Regions from separate parts of the Virgibacillus sp. Bac330 genome, predicted to be linked through region 1. Evidence: riboswitches for the same ligand, from Rfam matches in the RefSeq annotation. Region 1 holds a riboswitch; each other region holds the start of a gene.
What was found. Region 1 has a riboswitch for thiamine pyrophosphate ahead of tenA (thiaminase II). Riboswitches for the same ligand answer to the same signal wherever they lie in the genome.
Positions count from the first base shown of each region.

Region 1 (6,867 bases):
AGCATATCTGCATAACCAATCATGGTAGTAAGTGGTGTTTTTAATTCATGGCTAATACTCCCAATAAATGTTTCTTGCCTTTGATTGGCTTCTTTTAACTGAGAAATCATTTCTTCAATATGTTCAGCCATAAAATTAAAATTGCGGGATAATTCCTCAACCTCAACATAGCTGCTAACAATCGTTCGTTCTTCAAAATTTCCTTTAGCAATCTGTTTCGTTGCTTTCGATAATTTATAGATCGGTTTTGTCAGTAGCCATGCAGTGACTAGCATGACGATTGCACCTATTCCAATCATCAGCAGCGTAATATACATATACATTGTCCATTGGTCATTTTTACTCGCAAAAATATCGGATATTTCTCGAAAGTTTTCAATGTAGAATAAATCTTCATGTAATTGAAGTGGTGTCATAGCGTGAAGAAAATATTTCCCATTAACATTTTTTACTTGGTAGCCTTTAGATTGATTCGATACTTGTGTAACGGCATCGTTACTTAAATCTTCATTAAAATTATCGTATACGATATCTCCGTCCTGGTTACTAATGCGAAAAGTAAGTTCTCCACCAGATTCATAAATGGTTAAGGAGGAGGCAACGGTTATAAGTAGCTCTTCATTGGATGCTGATTCCTTGTTTTTTTCATCAGCGAAGTAAAAATCCGATACGGAAGCCTCTCGTAATTCTTTTTGTAGCGAGTATCTTAAAATATCATTTTCCTCAAATACAGAAGTGGCTTCGCGCTTGATAGAATCTTGAAAAGCGGAGTCAATTAATATATAACTTCCAATGCTGAAGCAGGAGACAGATACGATCATCGTGGAATAAAATATTTTCCAAAATAATTTCATGCTATACCTCCAGTCTATAGCCCACCTTATAGACTGCTACGATTTTATCCTTTAAACCAAGCTTTTGTCGCATACGTTGTACGTGCAGGTCAATCGTCCTGCTTTCGCCGACAAAATCTTCTCCCCAAACTTTCATAGAGATGTTACTCCGAAATAGAGCAATATTTTTATTGTTAATAAATAATAATAATAAGTCGTACTCTTTCGCTGTTAGATTAACAGTTTTTCCTGATTTGGTTACGACTCTGGAAAGCGTATCTATTTTTATATCAAACAATTCTATAAATCGTTTGTTTTTATCATATCTGCGTAAAACAGTTTCCACTCGGGCTAGCAATTCTACGATTTCAAAAGGTTTCGTTAGGTAGTCTTCCGCTCCAAGCTTTAACCCTTTTACTTTATCCGTTACATCTGATTTGGCAGTTAAAAATATGACTGGTATATCGTAAGGCTGGATATATTCTAGTAAATCATAGCCATTAATTTTGGGGAGCATAATATCTAAAATTGCTAAATCAAAATGATTTGCTTCGATCATATCAGCAGCTTGTTCTCCATCATAGGCACAGAAACATTCATATCCTGCATCTCCGAGACTCATTTTTATTAAGTCAGATATTGGTTTTTCATCTTCAACGATTAGTATTCGCACCATTGGGCAAACCTCCCTCTCTTTCATTATAAATTATCTGTGTAACAATGTTGTATCATATTTATCTGGTATATATATCCTTTCGAAATCTATAGGTTATAATAGACTGTTAGCAAGCTATTGCATCGTTCTACTTAAGGAATAAAGAAAGCTACGACATGTCACCAAGTCTTTATGGTGATAGCCGTAGCTTTTAAATGATGAGCTTTGCGGATTTTTATGAAGTTAAAAACCGCAGATGATGCCGTCCGAAATTAATCTAAGTTACCATTTCAACGGATAAAGATTTACGAAGAATTATAAGTTTTGGGCAGCTACAGGGATAGGCCACATGGCTTGATGTTCTGCCATATCCCAGAACATATATTCAAAATAGCTCGTTTTCACAACGATATCTTCCAAGATGGCTAACTCGTGTTCTGGTTTATCTTCCGCAATTGTATTAATTAAATCAATGCAATCGTTAGCTAGTGCTGTAAAATCTTCGGAGGAATACATTTGTACCCAATTGCCGTAAAATTCATGTTCCAAGGCGTTTGGCCAGGCTGCCAATGCTTTGCCAATGTAATTATAACTCCAAGCACAAGCCAGTACGGCGGCGACTGTATTTTCTATGCCACCTTGTTGTGCCACATTTAGCATATAACTTGTGTATGCAGTCGTTGTTGCCGCCGCTTCTGTTTCTTCTAATTCATCAGCAGTTATGCCAAACTTGCTTGCATAGTTACGATGTAAATCCATTTCCATATGCAAGGTTCCATGAAGTAAATTGGCAAACGTTGTCATTGTTGATAAATCATGTGCTTTCGCGCTTCCTAATGCAAACAAGCGAGAATATTCTATTAAATAAACATAGTCTTGCTTCATCCAATGCTTGAACTTTTCCTTATCAAGCCAACCTTCTCCTAACCCTTTTACAAATGGATGCTCCAAATAGGATTTCCAAATGGGCTCTACCTTTTTCCATAAACGATCTGTAAATAGTTGTTGCATCATACTATATTCTCCTCTCGATAATTGAAATTATTTTAATGCTAGAGAAGATGTGGAAACAACAAACCTTTGTAGTTCAGGATAAGACGTACTTGCATCTGGAGAAAATAATATTCCCCATTCTACGATGTAAATAGAACGGGGAAGTGATTGCCTGATTACTATTCATGCAAGTTGTCACTTCCCTACGCTAGTACAAACTAGATCAGGTTCAAAGGGTCAAGTTTCCTTTCTCAGCAATAAAATTGCTCCCCTAGTGAGATATATAATAACACTATGTATTGTCATTAAAGCATAGATGATAGATTTAGGCAAAGGAAGTGAGGATAGTAGTTAGGTTCTTTGCATCTTTTTGGTCTATTAAAAGGCGCTCTCATCAGGTAGGATAAGGGTATTGTATGTAAAGGAGAGGGTTGTTCATGCTTTTAGAAGTTATTGCTACGAACTTAACGGATGTGATAGAAGCAGAGCAGTATGGAGCAGATCGGATTGAACTTAGCCCTGCGATGGCAGAAATAGGGCTTACACCAAGTTACGGTTTACTAAAAAAAGCAGTTGAAGCTGTCCATCTGCCTATCAATGTCATGGTTCGTCCACATAGTCAATCATTTGTATACAACAAATACGATATAGACACGATGAAGGCAGATATAGATCTGATTAAAAAGATGGGTGCAAACGGTATCGTTATTGGGTCATTGACTACTGAAAAAACGATTGATGAAGAAGTGTTGAAACAGTTATTAGACGTGGCTGATGATTTAGATGTAACTTTTCATCGGGCGTTTGATTTTGCTCGTGACCAAGAAGAAGCGTTAGCATGCTTGGCACAATATAAGCAAATAACGACAGTGTTAACTGCAGGAGGTAACTATAAAGCACCTGAGGCTATTCCGCAGCTACAACAATTGATTGATTTGGCTGCGGATACGCATGTAAATATGATGGTGGGGCATGGTTTAAAGCCAGCAACATTTGCTGATGTATACGAGCAAGTGAAGCCCCATGCATTCCACTTCGGTTCTGGCGTTAGAAGGAATGATTCATTCGCCTATAAACTGGATCGCAGCAAGATACAACACATAAAAAATATCACTAGCATTGCATTAATTAAACCTGATGATTCAAAATACTGAAAATGTTCAATAATTATGTGTTCATGATACAAAAAAATCCTTTACAATGGAAGTACAGGTGGTTCCTGTCCAAATCCAAAAGTAAAGGATAATCCGTATGGACAAGAATACACTAAAATCATCATTTGGTAAATGGGTTTCACCTATAAATACGAAAAAACTATTTGAACAAGTAGAAGAAAATAAACAAGATTACTACACAAAAAAGCTAACAACTGCAGCGTATATAAAGCTTATGTTACTTGCCCAACTGCAAGGATTCGAGAGCTTGGAAGAAATGAGCGATGCCCTAATAGATGATGGACTTCAAAAAGCACTGGGGTTTGAATCGATTAGTACATCTCAGCTATCAAGGAAGAATAATGAAATGAATCCAATGATCCTTTCCCATTTATTCTTGGAACTTGTTTACAAAATAAAAGGTATCCAATTTAAAAACGGGAAATACATGCCATTGAAAATCATTGATTCTAGCACGCTTCCATTGAACTTAACGAATCATAAGTGGGCAAAGTTCCGTAAAACAAAAGCAGGAGTTAAGCTACATTTACGACTTGTATTTATGAATAAAGACACCGTCTATCCTGAAAAAGCAGTGATTACAACAGCCAAAGAACATGACAGAAATCAACTGGAAGTTCTCGTAGACGACAAAGAAGCCATGTATGTGTTTGACCGTGGATACGTTGATTATGAACGATTTGATCGAATGACAGATGAAGGCTATTTTTTCGTATCAAGACTGAAGAAAAACGCCATCACTCGTGAAGTAGAATCATTTTCTATACCTAAAGATTCTACGGTTTTATCCGACAAGATGGTTTACATCGGTTCGACGCAAAATCGTACAGAGAATGTATTCCGCCTACTTGAAGTAGTGGATACAAAGGGAAACATTCTACGATTAATTACTAACCGTTTCGATCTAGACTCCGAAGAGATTAGTGAAATTTACCGTCAACGATGGACCATTGAGCTATTTTTCAAGTGGCTCAAACAGCATGTAAAGATCAAACACTTTTATGGCATGAGCGAAACTGCCATTCAAAATCAAATTTTCCTTGCACTTATTGCTTACTGTTTACATGTACTTATCCAGTTAGAGATGAGGAGTAAGAAGTCCTTACTCCGAATTAGCCGCTGGTTAAATAAAGCGCTGTGGAAACCTGCGTACATCTGGATTCGCAGATTTGACGATAGATCTATTCCGTAAATACATACAGTGTCGTTGTTGCTAATAGTTTAATTGTATAATTTTTCCAAATGGACAGACCACCTTTGTTTAGCCTTTGTCTTTTTGGCAAAAAATCCTGCAAAGATGTTTACTGAATTTTCAAACCACATTTATGCAATGCTAGTGAAAAAATATACTCCAAAAATAAATCAGACATATGAAGCGAGCCTGAGCTTATTAAACAAGCTCAGGCTCGCTTCATGCATTATTTTTTTGATTTCGGATTGAAAGCGTCCTTAAACCCTTCACCGATAAAGTTGATGGATAAAATAGTTAATGTAATTAATAAACCTGGTGGTAGCCAAATCCACCACAGATTTTCAAACGTGCCAGGATCGCGTGCTGCTTGTAGCATATTGCCCCAGCTTGGTGTACCGACAGGAACCCCAAATCCAAGGTAACTAAGTCCTGTCTCCGCCACGATCATCGCTGCTAATAACAGCGTTGCTTGAACGATAATCGTTGACATGACGTTAGGTAATATATGTTTAATCATAACTTTAGAAGGCCTTGTTCCAATGGATATAGCACTCAACACATATTCATTTTCTTTTTCCGACATTACCTTGCTTCGAATTACCCTTGCAGCCCCTGTCCAGCTAAGCAAGCTGATAACAAGAATTAATGCTAACACTCCACTGTCAATAAAGATTGCTTGTAATACGATAACAAAAATGAGAAATGGGAAGTTCATCATGAAATCGGTAAATCGCATGAGAATGCTGTCTACTATGTTACCGTAATACCCTGAAATGGTTCCTATAATTGTCGCAATGGATATAATAATGGTCATACAAGAAAAACCAATTAATAGGGACGTCCGCCCACCGTATAGCAGCATGGTGACAATATCTCTTCCAGCAGAATCTGCTCCAAGCCAATGTTCAGCAGAAGGCGGCACTTCAACGAGTCTTGGGTTAATACGACTCGGATCAATGTCTGATAAAAGAGAAGCTGACATCGATAATGCTGTTACAACGAACAGGAAAATAAGACTTGCCATCGCAGGAATATTTCGGACAAACTTTTTACGAGCAATTCCCCATTGTGATAAGCTTTTCTTCTTTGGAGGGGCCAGCTGAACGGTTTGGTTTGTTGATGTTTCCATTTAATCTACCTCCTCCACTAATCCAATCGTATTCTAGGATCTACTAAAGCATAGAAAATATCAGCTAGTAGATTTCCGATAAGTGTCATTACGGTTAGTAACATTGTAACAGCCATAACGACGGTGTAATCTCGATTATTAATGGAATCTACAAATAATTGCCCTACCCCTGGGTATGTGAAAATGGTTTCAATAATAACAGAACCGCCAATAATACCAGCTAAATCAAATCCTAATAATGTAACGATAGGAATAACAGAATTACGTAAAATATGTTTATTATATATTTTCCTTTCTGGCGTTCCTTTGGCACGTGCCATACGTACAAAATCTTTTTGAGAACTTTCAATCATGTCATTACGTAAAAATTGCGTATAGCTAGCAATGGGTAATAAACCAAGACATAATGACGGTAAGATAGCATGTTCTACTTTACTAATAATATATTCCCATGTTCCAGGATCTACCCCCGAACCAATACTTCCCGTCGCTGGAAGCCATCCTAATTGAAAGGAAACAAAGTAAATAAACAATAAGGCTGCTACAAAACTCGGCATGGCAAGTGCTAAATAATTTAATACTTGTACACCATAGTCGCCTAATGTGTAGGGATGGCGGCCTGCGTATCTCCCCATTAAAAAGGAAACTATGTATGTAATAATCATGGCTACGACGGCTAATAATATGGTATTAGGCAGTCGCGATAATATTAATTCTGAAGCGGGCATTTTATGCACGAAGGATTGTCCAAAATCCCCTTGAAAAAATCCACTAATCCAGTTTAAATACTGCACATAAATGGGGTCGTTATAGCCAAGCTTCTCCCGCATTTCTTCAATATAAGCTGGATCTGTATTTAATGGATCAATTCTCCCTGTAAGGGCATCTCC
Region 1 covers NZ_CP033048.1:3,971,442-3,978,308, forward strand. Annotated here, with positions in the region: gene D9780_RS18445 (sensor histidine kinase) at 1-854, opposite strand, end outside; gene D9780_RS18450 (response regulator transcription factor) at 856-1,509, opposite strand; gene tenA (thiaminase II) at 1,804-2,499, opposite strand; TPP riboswitch at 2,665-2,764, opposite strand; gene D9780_RS18460 (copper homeostasis protein CutC) at 2,919-3,635, shown strand; gene D9780_RS18465 (IS4 family transposase) at 3,733-4,848, shown strand; gene opp4C (oligopeptide ABC transporter permease) at 5,075-5,977, opposite strand; gene opp4B (oligopeptide ABC transporter permease) at 5,995-6,867, opposite strand, start outside.

Region 2 (6,867 bases), 1.3 Mb from region 1:
AATAATTGGAATGGATAATTATCACGCAGATCTTTCTTTTGCGTAAATGGTAATTTCTGAATATCTTCTAAGGATTGAATGTCGTTTGGGGTTAGATTTAATGCTGCAAATTTTTTATGATAATATGGGGTTTTATTGTAAACGGTTTGCACTGTTTTTTTAAGTCTTGATAATTGAAGTTTTTCCATACTTTCTCTAGGAAGCGTTTCCATTTCTTGATTATAAAACATGATTTCACCTACCTATTCATTGTATTTGCGCAAATACTCTAGATGAAATTTTCCATTAGGATACGGACTTTCTGCTAAAAAAATCCGTAGCTATATAAGTTTTTTTCATTTTTCGCCCTACCTTATTTATAATTGAAAAACATGACTTTTTACGAATTCCCTATAGTAAAAAGCGTTTTCATTTCACCTATACTATTAGAAGAACTTCACTATCGACAAATCATTATGGTTATAGACGCCTTTAATTTTGTTTATACGATAATCCATTAAATGAACTCCTTTCCTACAGTGCTAGAAAAAAATCTCTGTTTTTCTCAATATATTCCTTCTCTTTTTCAGGGACGTCTTCTTCTGCATATATAGCTTGAACTGGGCAAACTGGCTCACATGCTGCACAGTCTATACATATGTCAGGGTCTATGTAGTACATTTCATTTCCTGAATAAATCGCATCTACAGGACAAACTTCTACACACTCAGCAGACTTTTCAAAAGAGCAAGGAGATGTAATAACAAACGCCATGTTCCTCTCTCCAATCTCAGTTTTTCATTTTTTCCCATTTTTCAAATAAAGTTGTGCTATGTTGGGGTTGATGCCTAGCTTTAGGATCTATATACGTTTTAGCACTGCTAATTGCAGTGACGGCATCACCAAATCCTGAAGCAATTAACTTCACTTTTCCATAGAAGGTAACAACATCGCCAGCAGCGTAAATACCTTGGATATTCGTATTCATAGCTGAATCTACTTGAATAGCATTTTTCACAAATTCTAGCCCCCAATTTTTAATCGGACCTAAAGAAGATATAAAGCCATAACTAGCGATTAATTCGTCTAACGGAATTTTTATCGTTTCTGAGTCTTTTACGTTTTGAATAGTGATTTCTTCTATTTTTCCTTCTCCTACAATTTCATGTAATTGAAACGGAGTAAATACGTCAACCTTAGAGTCAAACAGTTTGGAAACAGTATGTTCGTGAGCCCTGAATTGTTCTCTTCGGTGAATTATTTTCACATTTTTTGCTATTGGCTCCATCATCATTGCCCAATCTACTGCTGAGTCTCCACCACCTAATATACAAACGTTTTTATCCTTATAACGATTTACATCTTGAACAAAATAGTGTAAGTTCTTTCCTTCGTATGTATAAGCGTTTGCTAATTTTATTCGTCGAGGTTCAAAGGCTCCTATACCAGCAGTAATAAGAATTGTTTTTGAATAATGCACTTCTTTGTCTGTAGCAAGTTGAAAATATTGGTTATTAACCTTTACTACATTTTCTACCGTTTGCTGTAATACAATATGGGGATTAAATTGCATTGCTTGTTCCGTTAACTGATTAATTAATACTTGTGCCTTCACTTTCGGATATGCCGCAACATCATGAATATACTTTTCAGGATATAATGCAGACAATTGCCCACCTAAATGAGGTAAGGTTTCGATGATTTTCACTTTCATCTGTCGTAATCCCCCATAAAAAGCAGCAAATAAACCTATTGGTCCACCACCTATAATCGTAACATCATACATACATTCTTCTTTCACTTTTTCACCTCCGCTTATAAGAGCTCTCTTCCTATTTTATCTAGGAGCTATTATTTCGTCCTGCATCCATGATGGTTTCCTATAGTGTATGAAGGGTAAATATTTCTTCTCATCTATCAAGCATTTAAATAGACGATTTATTTCATGATATATCTTTAGAAGAAATATTAGAACAATATTTTGTATGACGTTTTATAAACGGCATATAAATTAATGTTATATAGATAGTACCACCATAAATTAAATTTTGTCAATATTTTATTTAATTTAATTATTTTAATATTTTATAAGTATTATTGGAGACACAAATAAAACCCCTTCACTTCTAAAGGAGTTTTATCTAAAATGCTTATTCTTTTTTATCTTTGTTACACTGAGTTAAGAAGTAAGGGAGGAGGTTTATTTTATCCCAACTATAAAATGCTTTAAGACCGTTGTAAAATTCACTTTAGCGTATCTTTAGGTTGGCCATAATCTTTAAATCTTTCTACCATCATCGTCATTTCATCGTCGGCTAATATGATGGGATCACCAATTGCTTTGGACTGCCAGTACAAGCGAGCACAAAATTCCAGTTGCTCTGTAATAGCATAGGCTTCTGCAAGAGAACTGCCAACTACATTAATACCATGATTTGCTAATAAACAGCGTTAACAAGGCATCTTACTAAGCCTCGTTAACGCTGGTTCTCTTCAATATCCACTTTATCCTATCATCTGCTTCTTTCGTTTTGCACATCCCTATTTTTTCCAGCACGCTTATGGATGGCAAATTTGTAACCAAGCATTCTGCATGAATTTGCTCTACATGATACGTGTTACCTACATTTTCTTTAAAATAGTTTTGAATATGCGTAGAGAAGTGAAAATTCGGGATAATTGTTTTAAAAAAAGCCCGCACATGCTGACTACAACGATGATTTTCCGTAATTACAGTATCTAGGCTTAATTCGTCTTTTGTTTTTGCTTTTTTATTACCGCTTCTTTTCCGGGTTGGCTTTTTTATCTCACCTGTAAGCAAGAAAGTTTCAATGCGGTTCGTAAGTTCTAATTTTGATCCTGAAGTACCAATGTCATATTGCTTACAAAAAGATTGTAACTCTTCTTTTAACCAATAGTAATTTTTGAAAGCTTGCACATCCAAATCCTTAGTTAATACTGGTCTCAATTTACTACCCCCTAACAATTACATCTATTATAGAACATTTGTTGCTTTATTTCCACCTGCTATAACAAATACAAATAATATTAGAACAAAGGCTCAGGGCGCCCGTTTAGCAACGTAGGGACTGGAATGAATCGACTAAAGTTTTAGGAATCATGCTCCTGCAACAGGAGTATGCGCCGCCCCCCGGCAAGCCCGTCTTTATCCGGCCTTCCTATTTAGCACGAATCAATGATGACTTATCGTAGGACGATTCATGAAGTCGCCTAGTTGCTGGTCGCTGGAGCCAGACGTGGCTCATTCGGTTATTTGGTTATCCCATAGCATCAAATTTTTATGCTTTCTTATCTCTTGAAAAATACGGTTGACTTTGTATGACACTATGATATGCTTCAAGTATAGTGTTTCTACTAGGGGAGCCCAATGGCGGCTGAGACAATGACCCTTAGAACCTGATCTGGTTTGTACCAGCGGAGGGAAGTGGAAAACTACTTAACAGCGTTATCTGTTTCATGTTTATGTGTATGGACAAAAGTCCTTTTACACAGATAGATTGCGTGTATTAAGTATATCCCTTTCTTCCTCGAGCAATGAAATATGTATGAGGAGGAATTTTTTATGTCATTTACAGACACATTACGAGAGGTAACCGCAAAAAGTTGGGAGCAAAGTATAAAACATCCATTTGTAAAAGGGATCGCCAAAGGTGATTTATCCCTAGACATTTTCAAGTATTATATTTTACAAGACATTTATTACTTAAAGCACTATGGAAAAGTCCATGCCTTAGCAGCTACATTGGCTGAAGATTTTCAAGTAACGGCGATGCTAGCTGACAAAGCAAAAGGAACTGCACAAGCAGAGCTAACCGTGCATAAACAGCATGCAGAAATCTTAAACATCACAGATACAGATTGGGATCATTTCAAACCAGCCCCAACTGCTTACGCTTATACATCACACCTATATCGCGCTGCAGCATCTGGAAGTCTAGGTCAAGCGATTGCAGCCATGTTGCCTTGTTATTGGTTATACGCAGATATCGGAAAAACGTACCAAAATGCCAAACCAACCGAAGAAATCTATCAAAATTGGATCGCTACCTATGCAAGCGACTGGTTTCAAGATTCAACCAATGAACAGATTAAGTTACTTAATCAAATTGCAGCCGAATCTACCGAGAAGGAAAAAGAAAAGATGAAAGAGCAATTTATCATTGCTAAAGAATACGAGCTTGCCTTCTGGGAGATGTCCTATACAAAGGAAAATTGGTTCTCTGACAGACATTGGCATGAGCCTTCGATGGCTTAAATGACCACCTGCTGGATTAAACCCGCAATTTAAAGTTAAATAAATACAAATTCAGTGAAAGAAAACTATCTTTCACTGATTTTTCAATGGACAGAATCATCTATCTGTAAGCTTCAGGTTGATGATTATTTCTTATCATTGTTAACATATAGAAAAATGGAACTGCAATGGACATAGCGATTTTTTTCTTTATAGTAACGTTATATCCTAATCTCCAATTTATTTCAACATGATAAAGAACGAATAACAATTCTTTATAGCTAGGAATGAATTCGCTCTATATCCAGTCAAAACGATTTTGTAGTGAAAAAATTGTCTCATATTTATTGATTTTGAAGGAGCGTTAATATGAACACTCTCCCCCTTTTATTTAGAAAACTTATTACTTCTTACATACTTACTATTTTTACTGCTATCTACTTTGCAATTTCTTATCTATTCCCAATAGAATCAGCTTCCTATTATTTAGAAGTGGACTTTTTAGGGTGGACTTTCATTTATAGCATTTATATTTTTCCTGTACTGCTTTTATATGGAAGTCCTATTTCAATTATAGTAGAGCTCATTCATAAAAAAGGCATCTTTAAAAATAAATGGCTTTACATTTTATTACATAGTTTATTTGGAGGATTTTTCGGTATTATTGTGGTGACTCTTGACTCTTTTCTTTTTAATTGGTTATTCATTTTATTTGGCGCATTTCTGGCATTATTATATGCTGTGATTGATCGCATTCTCTATATAAAAATAAAAAGCAAAAAAGCAATTTGGATTAGTCTATCGTTTCCAGTTATTATATTGGCATTCATGTGGGGCGGTTTTCAATTTGCATCAGAGCCTCTCCCTCCATTTACTGCAGAAGATGCTATAAAATTTGCCTCAGAGGGAGATGAAATGCTAGCAAAATTCCCACAAAAAGAAGGTATTTCTAAAGTGGAAATTGACGGATACCATATAATCCAAGAAACAAAAGCTGAAATTATTGATGATGATACTTATATCATCTATTTTTTCGAAACATGGAGTAAAAATGGCGAAAGCGATTCATTTTCTATTTCCTATAAGATAGACCGCATTTCTTCAACTTTGCACAACTCAGATTGGAACTATAACCGTCCATTTGAATATTAAGTCTATCGATGAATTTGAGGTGTTGGAAAACAGATTTTTTTGAAAGAGGACAATAGTTAAAGCGAACCCAGTGTACATGAAGTGAACTCCAATGAGTGGTTCTTCCATCCCCCCACTGGTTGTTAGCACCTCAAGGGTATGACTTAAAGGCATCTGAACGAATCTGAATTTAGGGCTGTTATCTACCACTCAGACTTGATCAACGCACATCTTCAATTCGAAGCGGGAGTCTTATAACACCTTATACCCGGATAAAAACCCTGACTGCATCATTTTCTAAATTATTTGAGATAAACGAAAGGATTGCATAATTGCACCTTGTAATGAAATATTTTTTTATAAACTGTTAATTAGTTGCTCCGTTGTCCGTATCGTGGCAAATTCACCATGCAATGTAGCCATAGATACATTATGTATAGTTTCTGCATCATAATATCTATTATGTTGATCTTTCAATCCAAATGCTGCAGTAGCATCTGAAATCAGATATGTATCAAACCCTAAATTACCACTCATTCTTGCAGTCGTTGATACACAATGCGGTGTAGTCAATCCCATAATTACAACGGTTGATACTTCATTTGCTTTTAATTGTTCTTCTAAGTTAGTACCAATAAAACTACTGTTTACTTTTTTTGTAATGATAACTTCCCCCTCGATTGGTTCAACTATTTCTTTGATAGCAAAGCCTTTATTTGCCATATGAAATACGGAATGAGGATTATCAGACGTGTGTTGTATATGAAATACTATCCACTTCTTTTCCCTCCAAAATTGTAGTATTTTTCTCATATTCTCTTCTGCTTCTTGATTATTTCTCTCACCCCATTTTTTATCATCAAATGCCTTTTGGACATCGACCAAAATTAAAGCTTTTTTCGTTTCACTCATGAGTTTCTCCTCCTAATGTTTTATTTACCATTGATAATTATGCTCATATTGTAAATGCAAAATTTAATATTTTTTCCAGAAAGAAAGCTAATTTAAGCAACTAAATTGTGAGCCATTTCTTTAGCCAACTTTTGAATACCTTCTTGTACATCATTAAGACAATTGAACTGTCGGTTGGGTTTCTATTATTCATTGTACTTCCCCTTCCTCATCTACTTTTAGATTAATAGAAATATTTCAAGGTTTATATTTTTTGTCAAAAGCTAGGTAGAGTACCTTTATTGCCATACATGGATCCCTTTATGGTTTAATTTGCAATATCACCCACCGGCATTCTCCTAACTTATACTTATTGAATACCATCATAAAAAACACCCAACAGTTAGTTTAATATCGCGCTAACTTCAGGGTGTCCTATCTGTATTATTTACTCTATCATGTAAGAATGCAAGCAAAAGTAAAATGAAATGAACCTATGCACATTCCTTCAAAATACAAATTCCATATTGCTTTAGTTCCTTATGAATCACTGGACTATCAGCTATACCTTGACAATAACTGTATTCTAAGAAAACCGCATACATACTGTT
Region 2 covers NZ_CP033048.1:2,694,759-2,701,625, forward strand. Annotated here, with positions in the region: gene D9780_RS12470 (phenylacetate--CoA ligase family protein) at 1-230, opposite strand, end outside; gene D9780_RS12475 (ferredoxin family protein) at 514-753, opposite strand; gene D9780_RS12480 (NAD(P)/FAD-dependent oxidoreductase) at 770-1,765, opposite strand; gene D9780_RS21665 (class II aldolase/adducin head domain-containing protein) at 2,224-2,406, opposite strand; gene D9780_RS12490 (DUF6434 domain-containing protein) at 2,447-2,947, opposite strand; TPP riboswitch at 3,347-3,440, shown strand; gene tenA (thiaminase II) at 3,563-4,255, shown strand; gene D9780_RS12500 (hypothetical protein) at 4,604-5,386, shown strand; gene D9780_RS12505 (cysteine hydrolase family protein) at 5,723-6,277, opposite strand; gene D9780_RS12510 (hypothetical protein) at 6,751-6,867, opposite strand, start outside.
Region 2: it holds a riboswitch for thiamine pyrophosphate, as region 1 does, so the genes downstream of both, tenA (thiaminase II) here and tenA (thiaminase II) in region 1, are expected to answer to the same signal.

Region 3 (6,867 bases), 1.6 Mb from region 1:
CGCGAAGTTTTAGATTCTCGCGGTAATCCAACCGTTGAAGTAGAAGTATTTACAGAATCAGGTGCTTTTGGTTCTGCATTAGTTCCTAGCGGAGCTTCTACAGGAGAATATGAAGCAGTAGAATTACGTGATGGCGATAAAAGCCGCTATCTAGGTAAAGGTGTCTTAAAAGCAGTGCAAAATGTGAATGAAGTAATTGCACCTGAACTATTAGGAATTGATGTAACGCGTCAAAATATTATCGATGCACTAATGATTGACTTAGATGGCACTGATAATAAAGGAAAATTAGGTGCAAATGCTATTCTAGGTGTTTCCATGGCTGTTGCACACGCTGCAGCAAGCTATTTAGAAGTACCACTTTACAACTATCTTGGTGGATTCAATGCCAAAACATTACCGACACCAATGATGAACATTTTAAATGGTGGGGAACATGCAGACAACAACGTAGATATTCAGGAATTTATGGTTATGCCAGTAGGAGCAGAAACGTTCCAAGAAGCACTTCGTACGGGCGCAGAGATTTTCCACTCCTTGAAAAATGTATTGAAATCAAAAGGTTACAACACTTCTGTAGGAGATGAAGGTGGTTTTGCACCTAACCTTGGCTCTAACGAAGAAGCATTACAAACGATTGTAGAAGCTATCGAAGCAGCTGGCTATAAGCCTGGTGAAGAAGTGAAATTAGCAATGGACGTAGCCGCTTCTGAAATTTACGAAGATGGCAAATACAACTTAAAAGGCGAAGGTGTTGTACGTACTTCTGCAGAAATGGTTGATTGGTATGAAGATATGATTAGTAAATATCCAATCGTTTCTATTGAAGATGGTCTAGATGAAAATGATTGGGATGGTTTCAAACTTCTAACAGATCGTCTAGGCAAAAAAGTACAACTAGTTGGAGATGACTTGTTCGTAACCAATACAGAAAAATTAGCTAGAGGTATTGAGCAAGGAATTGGTAACTCCATCCTTATTAAAGTGAACCAAATCGGTACTTTAACGGAAACATTTGAAGCTATCGAAATGGCAAAACGCGCTGGTTACACAGCTGTTATCTCTCACCGTTCTGGTGAAACAGAAGATGCTACCATTGCAGACATTGCTGTAGCAACAAATGCTGGCCAAATTAAAACAGGTGCTCCATCACGTACCGATCGTGTAGCTAAATACAATCAATTACTACGTATTGAAGATGAATTAGCTGGCATGGGCGAATACGCTGGAAAAACAGCATTTTACAACTTGAATAAATAACAAATAGTTAACGGCCTCCCTGTTCGTGTAATAGCGAATAGGGAGGTTTTTAATTGGCTTTTCACCCGCAACTTTAAGATAAACGAGGTTATATATTACTTTGTAGTGAAGGATTGGGAAGCTTTTCATGCTATCCAAACTAGCTTTCAGAAAATGCTTAAGATTCTATGGCTATAGTATAAAAAATACAATGATTTTCGTTATAGAGACTTGTTGGTAAGTCAAGTTTTTCCTTCTTTCCGCTGCGTTACTACATGAAGGTCAGGTATGGCTCTTCCAGCCAAACATCTATAAAGGTTTTTGGCTTTATTATGGTTTGTGCTTTAATTAGTGCAGTCATCTATTTCATATTGTTTAGGATCTGGAGCCTATCTGAAAATAATGGAGGGAATAGAGAAATAGCGTAAATGAAAAATTGGTGTAAAAGAGGTAGTAATTGTATAGGGTGACGTTTAGAAACCGAGAAAGCTAATTACAAATAAAGAATATTTATGGTAGTCCTGAATGCTAGTAAATATTATAATCTTGCAAAAAGTACCGAGAAAGGTATGTAAATAAAAAAATAGTAATGAAGAAATAGCTAAAAGATTTATGTGAACAGCTTCTTGATAGCGATTACAAGAAGGTAGTCGAGCAGCTTTAATTATCATCATTAATATGTAATTGTATTGTCTAAATCTAGCTTAAGTATAAACACGTTGCTAGTTTTTTCTCGAGAATGAAATCAGCTTAGAGCATGTTCTTTGTTGTGCTATCTACTTTTCAAATTTCTTTCTTCCTAATAATAGCTAAATACACGGATGATATAACACCTTGTAACAAAAATATCGCTAAGACATAAAAAGGGAAAAATTCTAACTCCATGATGTTAAAAATAGCTGTCAAGAACATACCTAGAAAAATTCCACCAGTTAAAAAGTTATATGATAGTGACTTAACTCTTAATAAAATAAGTCGACCTCTTTCATCTCTCGATTCAACTGATTTTTCAAAGTTTGATTTGTAAAGTTCTGAAACAATAATAATTACTAAAAAAATCATCACTAAGGTTGTAGACATTTAAATTTCCTCCTTGTAATTAAAAACTTCTGTAATTGGTTTACCTAAAGCTTTTGATACTTTAAATGCTAAAATGAGTGAAGGGTTATACTTTTTATTTTCCATAGCTGTAACTGTTTGGCGGCTTATACCTACTTCTTCAGCTAGTCTTTGTTGTGTCCATTTCTTTTCTGCCCTACATACTGCTATTCTATTGCTAAGCATGATGACCACCTTCTTTAGTCGTAATTATTAAAGGAACTTAAAGATATATTAAAAATATTACTTAGTAAAGTATTATATTCATAATGTAAAATATTATATTCTTTATGTCAAGTTTTTTATTCAATAAACATTCATTTTCCGAAGTTTATGTATTTATTATTTGTTACAGTTATTGGATATGTTTAATAAAAACATTTGGAAACAAGACATAGTTAATGCTATTTCCTTGCACAAAAAGACCTATTAAAACTTGCTAAATCCCTTCAAATATGGCATAGTTACTTATGGAAAGACAACTATTTAATAGCATACAAGCGTTGTAGGGGGACCAGTGTTGCTGGTTGAGATTGTATCCTTAAGATACGGACTCTTAGAACCTGATCTGGGTAAAACCAGCGTAGGGAACATGTCGATAAGAAAGTATCATTTGCATGTGCAAAAAGCCCTAGGTGTACGTAATCGCCTAAGGCTTTTTTTAAACTCATGCGTGCTTTTCAAAATGATAAACATCCAATATCAACAAAAAACCTAAGAGAGAATGGATTGTTGCTAGACTTCCCAATCAGGTTATTTATCCATCAATGAAGGGGAAAGCTAAGTCGATCGTGAAATAAAGTTTTCCTTATTCTCTGCACCTTACATAGCTGTAGTTATACTGGAGGAGGAGACAGATTGAAAAAATTTATTATGCTTAGTTTGCTCATTGTTTTACTAACAGCATGCAATGCAAATGACAGTGAGCAAGGTAAAGAAGAAAAATCAGCAGATAAAGCACGAAAAGAAGTTTCTGTAGTGCTTGATTGGACGCCAAATACGAATCATACAGGACTCTATGTAGCGAAGGAAAAAGGCTACTTTGAAGAGCAAGGATTGGATGTTGATATTAAGATGCCAGGAGAAGCAGGTGCTGATCAATTAGTGGCTTCTGGTAAGGCTGATTTTGGTGTAAGTTACCAAGAAGGGATTACGGAAGCAAGAGTACAAGATATCCCTATTGTATCAATTGCAGCAGTTATTCAGCATAATACGTCTGGATTTGCCTCGCCAAAGGAAAAAGATATTACAGAGCCTAAAGACTTCGAAGGAAAAACGTATGGCGGCTGGGGTGCCCCCCTTGAAAAAGCAGTAATTAGCTCGTTGATGAAGCAAGATGATGCTGACGTTGAGAAAGTGGACATTGTTAATATGGGCGATACCGATTTCTTTACTGCGGTAGAACGTGATATTGATTTTGCTTGGATATTTTATGGTTGGACAGGCATTGAAGCGGAACTTCGAAATGAAGAGATCAATATGGTTTATCTTACTGATTATACGGAAAAATTAGATTACTATACGCCAGTATTGGCAACCAATGAAACGATGATAGAAGAAGACCCAGATACGATTAAGCAATTTTTAGCTGCTGTAACAAAAGGGTATGAACTAGCAATTGAAAACCCTGATGAAGCGGCCGAGATTTTAATTCAAGCCGAGCCTGATTTGGACGCAGACTTAGTAAAAGCAAGTCAAAAATGGTTAGCGGATAAGTATCAAGATGATGCAGCTAGATGGGGCGAACAAAAATTAGAAGTATGGGAAAATTATTCGACCTGGATGTATGACAATGATTTACTGGATAAGCCTCTGGATAGCGAAAAAGCGTTTACGAATGAATTTTTACCAAACAATTAAGCAAGAGCAAGGATTCGTTAAACAATAAATGAGCAAACGTCACATTATTTTGTGGCGAACACTTAGATTCAAAACAGAAGTAACGGAGGAGACGTCATGGCTAATGCACTTGTAAGTGTACAAATTATACCAAAAACGAAAAACGGGGAAGATGTAATTCCTTATGTAGATGAAGCGATTGCAATTATTGATGCTTCTGGGGTTCCTTATCATGTAAGCCCTTTGGAAACGACGATGGAAGGGGAAATATCCAACTTGCTTGAGATTGTGGAGAAAATGAACCAGCGGATGGAAGAATTAGGTTGTCCAAGCGTTATTTCGCAAGTGAAGATATTTTTCCAGCCATCAGGGGCTTCGATGGATACGTTAACGGAGAAATATCGGTAATGGATAGGAATGTATTGAGAAGAGGATGGCGGCCAGCTTTGGTCCTCATCCTCTTGATTATCATTTGGGAGACAGCAAGTAAGCTATTTGAGGTTCCGGAGTGGATCTTGCCTCCTCCTACATCTATTGGGCAAGAAACCATCATTGGCTGGAGCGATTACAATCATCATCTCTGGGCAACCATTCAACTATCTGTGATAGGATTTGTTATTGGCAGTAGTGTTGGAATCCTAGTTGCTATTTGTTTACATTTAGTGCCAGTTTTACGAGAGGCGATCTATCCATTATTAATAATTTCACAAAATATCCCAATCATTATTTTAGCTCCATTACTCGTTGTTTGGTTCGGCTTTGGCATATTACCTAAATTAATTGTGATTACACTCGTCTGTTTTTTTCCAATCACCATAGCTACTTTGGGTGGGTTTCGACAAACAAGTCGTGAATTACATCATTATATGCTAATGGCTGGTGCCAATAAACGGCAAATCTTCTTCAAATTAGAATGGCCACATGCTTTACCATCCCTATTCAGTGGCTTGAAAATCGCAGCTACTTATAGTGTAATGGGGGCAGTTATTTCCGAATGGCTTGGTGCGAGTAAGGGAATTGGTTATTATATGACACTTGCTTCCTCATCGTTTCGAACGGATCGCGTATTTGTTGCGATTTTGTTTATTGTCACGTTAAGTTTACTGTTTTTTGGACTGCTTTCTTTTGTAGAACGAAAAGTGGTAAAAGCGCCTGCTCAAGAAGATGAATAATAACGCTATAGTTTTTCATTGCGATATGGAAGAAGGAGAATGAAATGGGGAAATTAGACGTACAAAATGTAAGTAAATCGTTTGGTAATCAGCAAGTGTTACAGCAACTTTCTTTTTCGGTTCAAGATGGTGAGTTTGTGTCTATATTAGGTCCATCAGGGAGCGGGAAGAGTACATTATTTAATATAATTGGTGGCATTACCGCTCCAGATACAGGTGCTATTTATTTAAATGGACAGGATATTTCGGGATTACGTGGAAATATTAGCTATATGCCACAGAACGCTTCGCTTTTTCCATGGCGAACAGTTTTACAAAATGTTTTGCTTGGGGAAGAAATTGTTCTTGGCAAGACAGATGAAGAAGAAGCACGGGAAATGATTGCCAAAGCTGGGTTACAAGGTTACGAGCAAGCATACCCGCATGAATTGTCAGGAGGCATGAAACAGCGTGTTTCTTTTCTTCGTAGTATGAAGAGTCCACAATCGATGATTTGTTTAGATGAACCTTTTTCTGCTTTGGATGAATTTACGAGAGCGGAAATGCAAAAGTGGTTACTATCTATATGGGAAAAACATCGAAGATCCATTTTGTTTGTTACCCATAATATTGAAGAAGCATTATTTTTATCCGATCGAATTCTTGTATTGTCAAATAAACCAGCAAGGATTCAAAGGGAGCTTGTTATCCCCTTTGAGAGACCACGTGAAGAGGAACTTGTGTTAAGCAAATCTTTTTTAGATTATAAAAAACAGCTTTATTATGAATTGAGGGAGTAAGCATGAATGTAGCTATTATCGATGCACATATCCATCTAGACATGTATAAACAAAAGGAACGACAACAAATCCTCCAGCAAACAGAGCGAACGGAACTAGAAGCAATGGTTAGTGTGTCCTATGACTTACCATCTTGCAAAGTAAATCTTGATTTACAAAGACAATATGAAGTGGTGAAGCCTGCGTTTGGTTTTCATCCTGAGCAAGCCCTTCCAACAGAGGAAGAACTGGCAGATTTATTGCTGTATATCGAAAAGCACCATCATGAAGCGGTCGCTATTGGTGAGGTTGGTTTACCATATTATAAACGGCGAGAAGATCCAGAATTAAAATTAGAAGCTTATATCAAAGTCCTAGAGGCATTTATAAAGATAGCCAAGCGACTTGACCTACCAATTAGTTTGCATGCCGTTTATGAAGATGCAGATGTCGTATGTGATCTATTAGAGAAGCATTCTATTCAAAAAGCACATTTTCATTGGTTCAAAGGCAGTAAACGGACCGTAGAACGGATGATAGAAAATGAATATTTAATATCGATTACGCCAGATGTTTGCTATGAACAAGAGATCCAACAGCTTGTACGAAGGTACCCCTTAACGCATATGATGGTGGAAACAGATGGGCCGTGGCCTTTTGAAGGGCCGTTCGCAGGCGAAATGACAGAACCGAGTATGATTCATCGAGCAGTACATAAAATGTCACAACTGAAAGCAGCACCATTAGAAGTTGTATATAAG
Region 3 covers NZ_CP033048.1:2,360,687-2,367,553, reverse strand. Annotated here, with positions in the region: gene eno (phosphopyruvate hydratase) at 1-1,260, shown strand, start outside; gene D9780_RS11060 (hypothetical protein) at 2,023-2,319, opposite strand; gene D9780_RS11055 (helix-turn-helix transcriptional regulator) at 2,320-2,523, opposite strand; TPP riboswitch at 2,835-2,944, shown strand; gene D9780_RS11050 (ABC transporter substrate-binding protein) at 3,196-4,197, shown strand; gene D9780_RS11045 (thiamine-binding protein) at 4,294-4,584, shown strand; gene D9780_RS11040 (ABC transporter permease) at 4,584-5,348, shown strand; gene D9780_RS11035 (ABC transporter ATP-binding protein) at 5,393-6,127, shown strand; gene D9780_RS11030 (TatD family hydrolase) at 6,130-6,867, shown strand, end outside.
Region 3: it holds a riboswitch for thiamine pyrophosphate, as region 1 does, so the genes downstream of both, D9780_RS11050 (ABC transporter substrate-binding protein) here and tenA (thiaminase II) in region 1, are expected to answer to the same signal.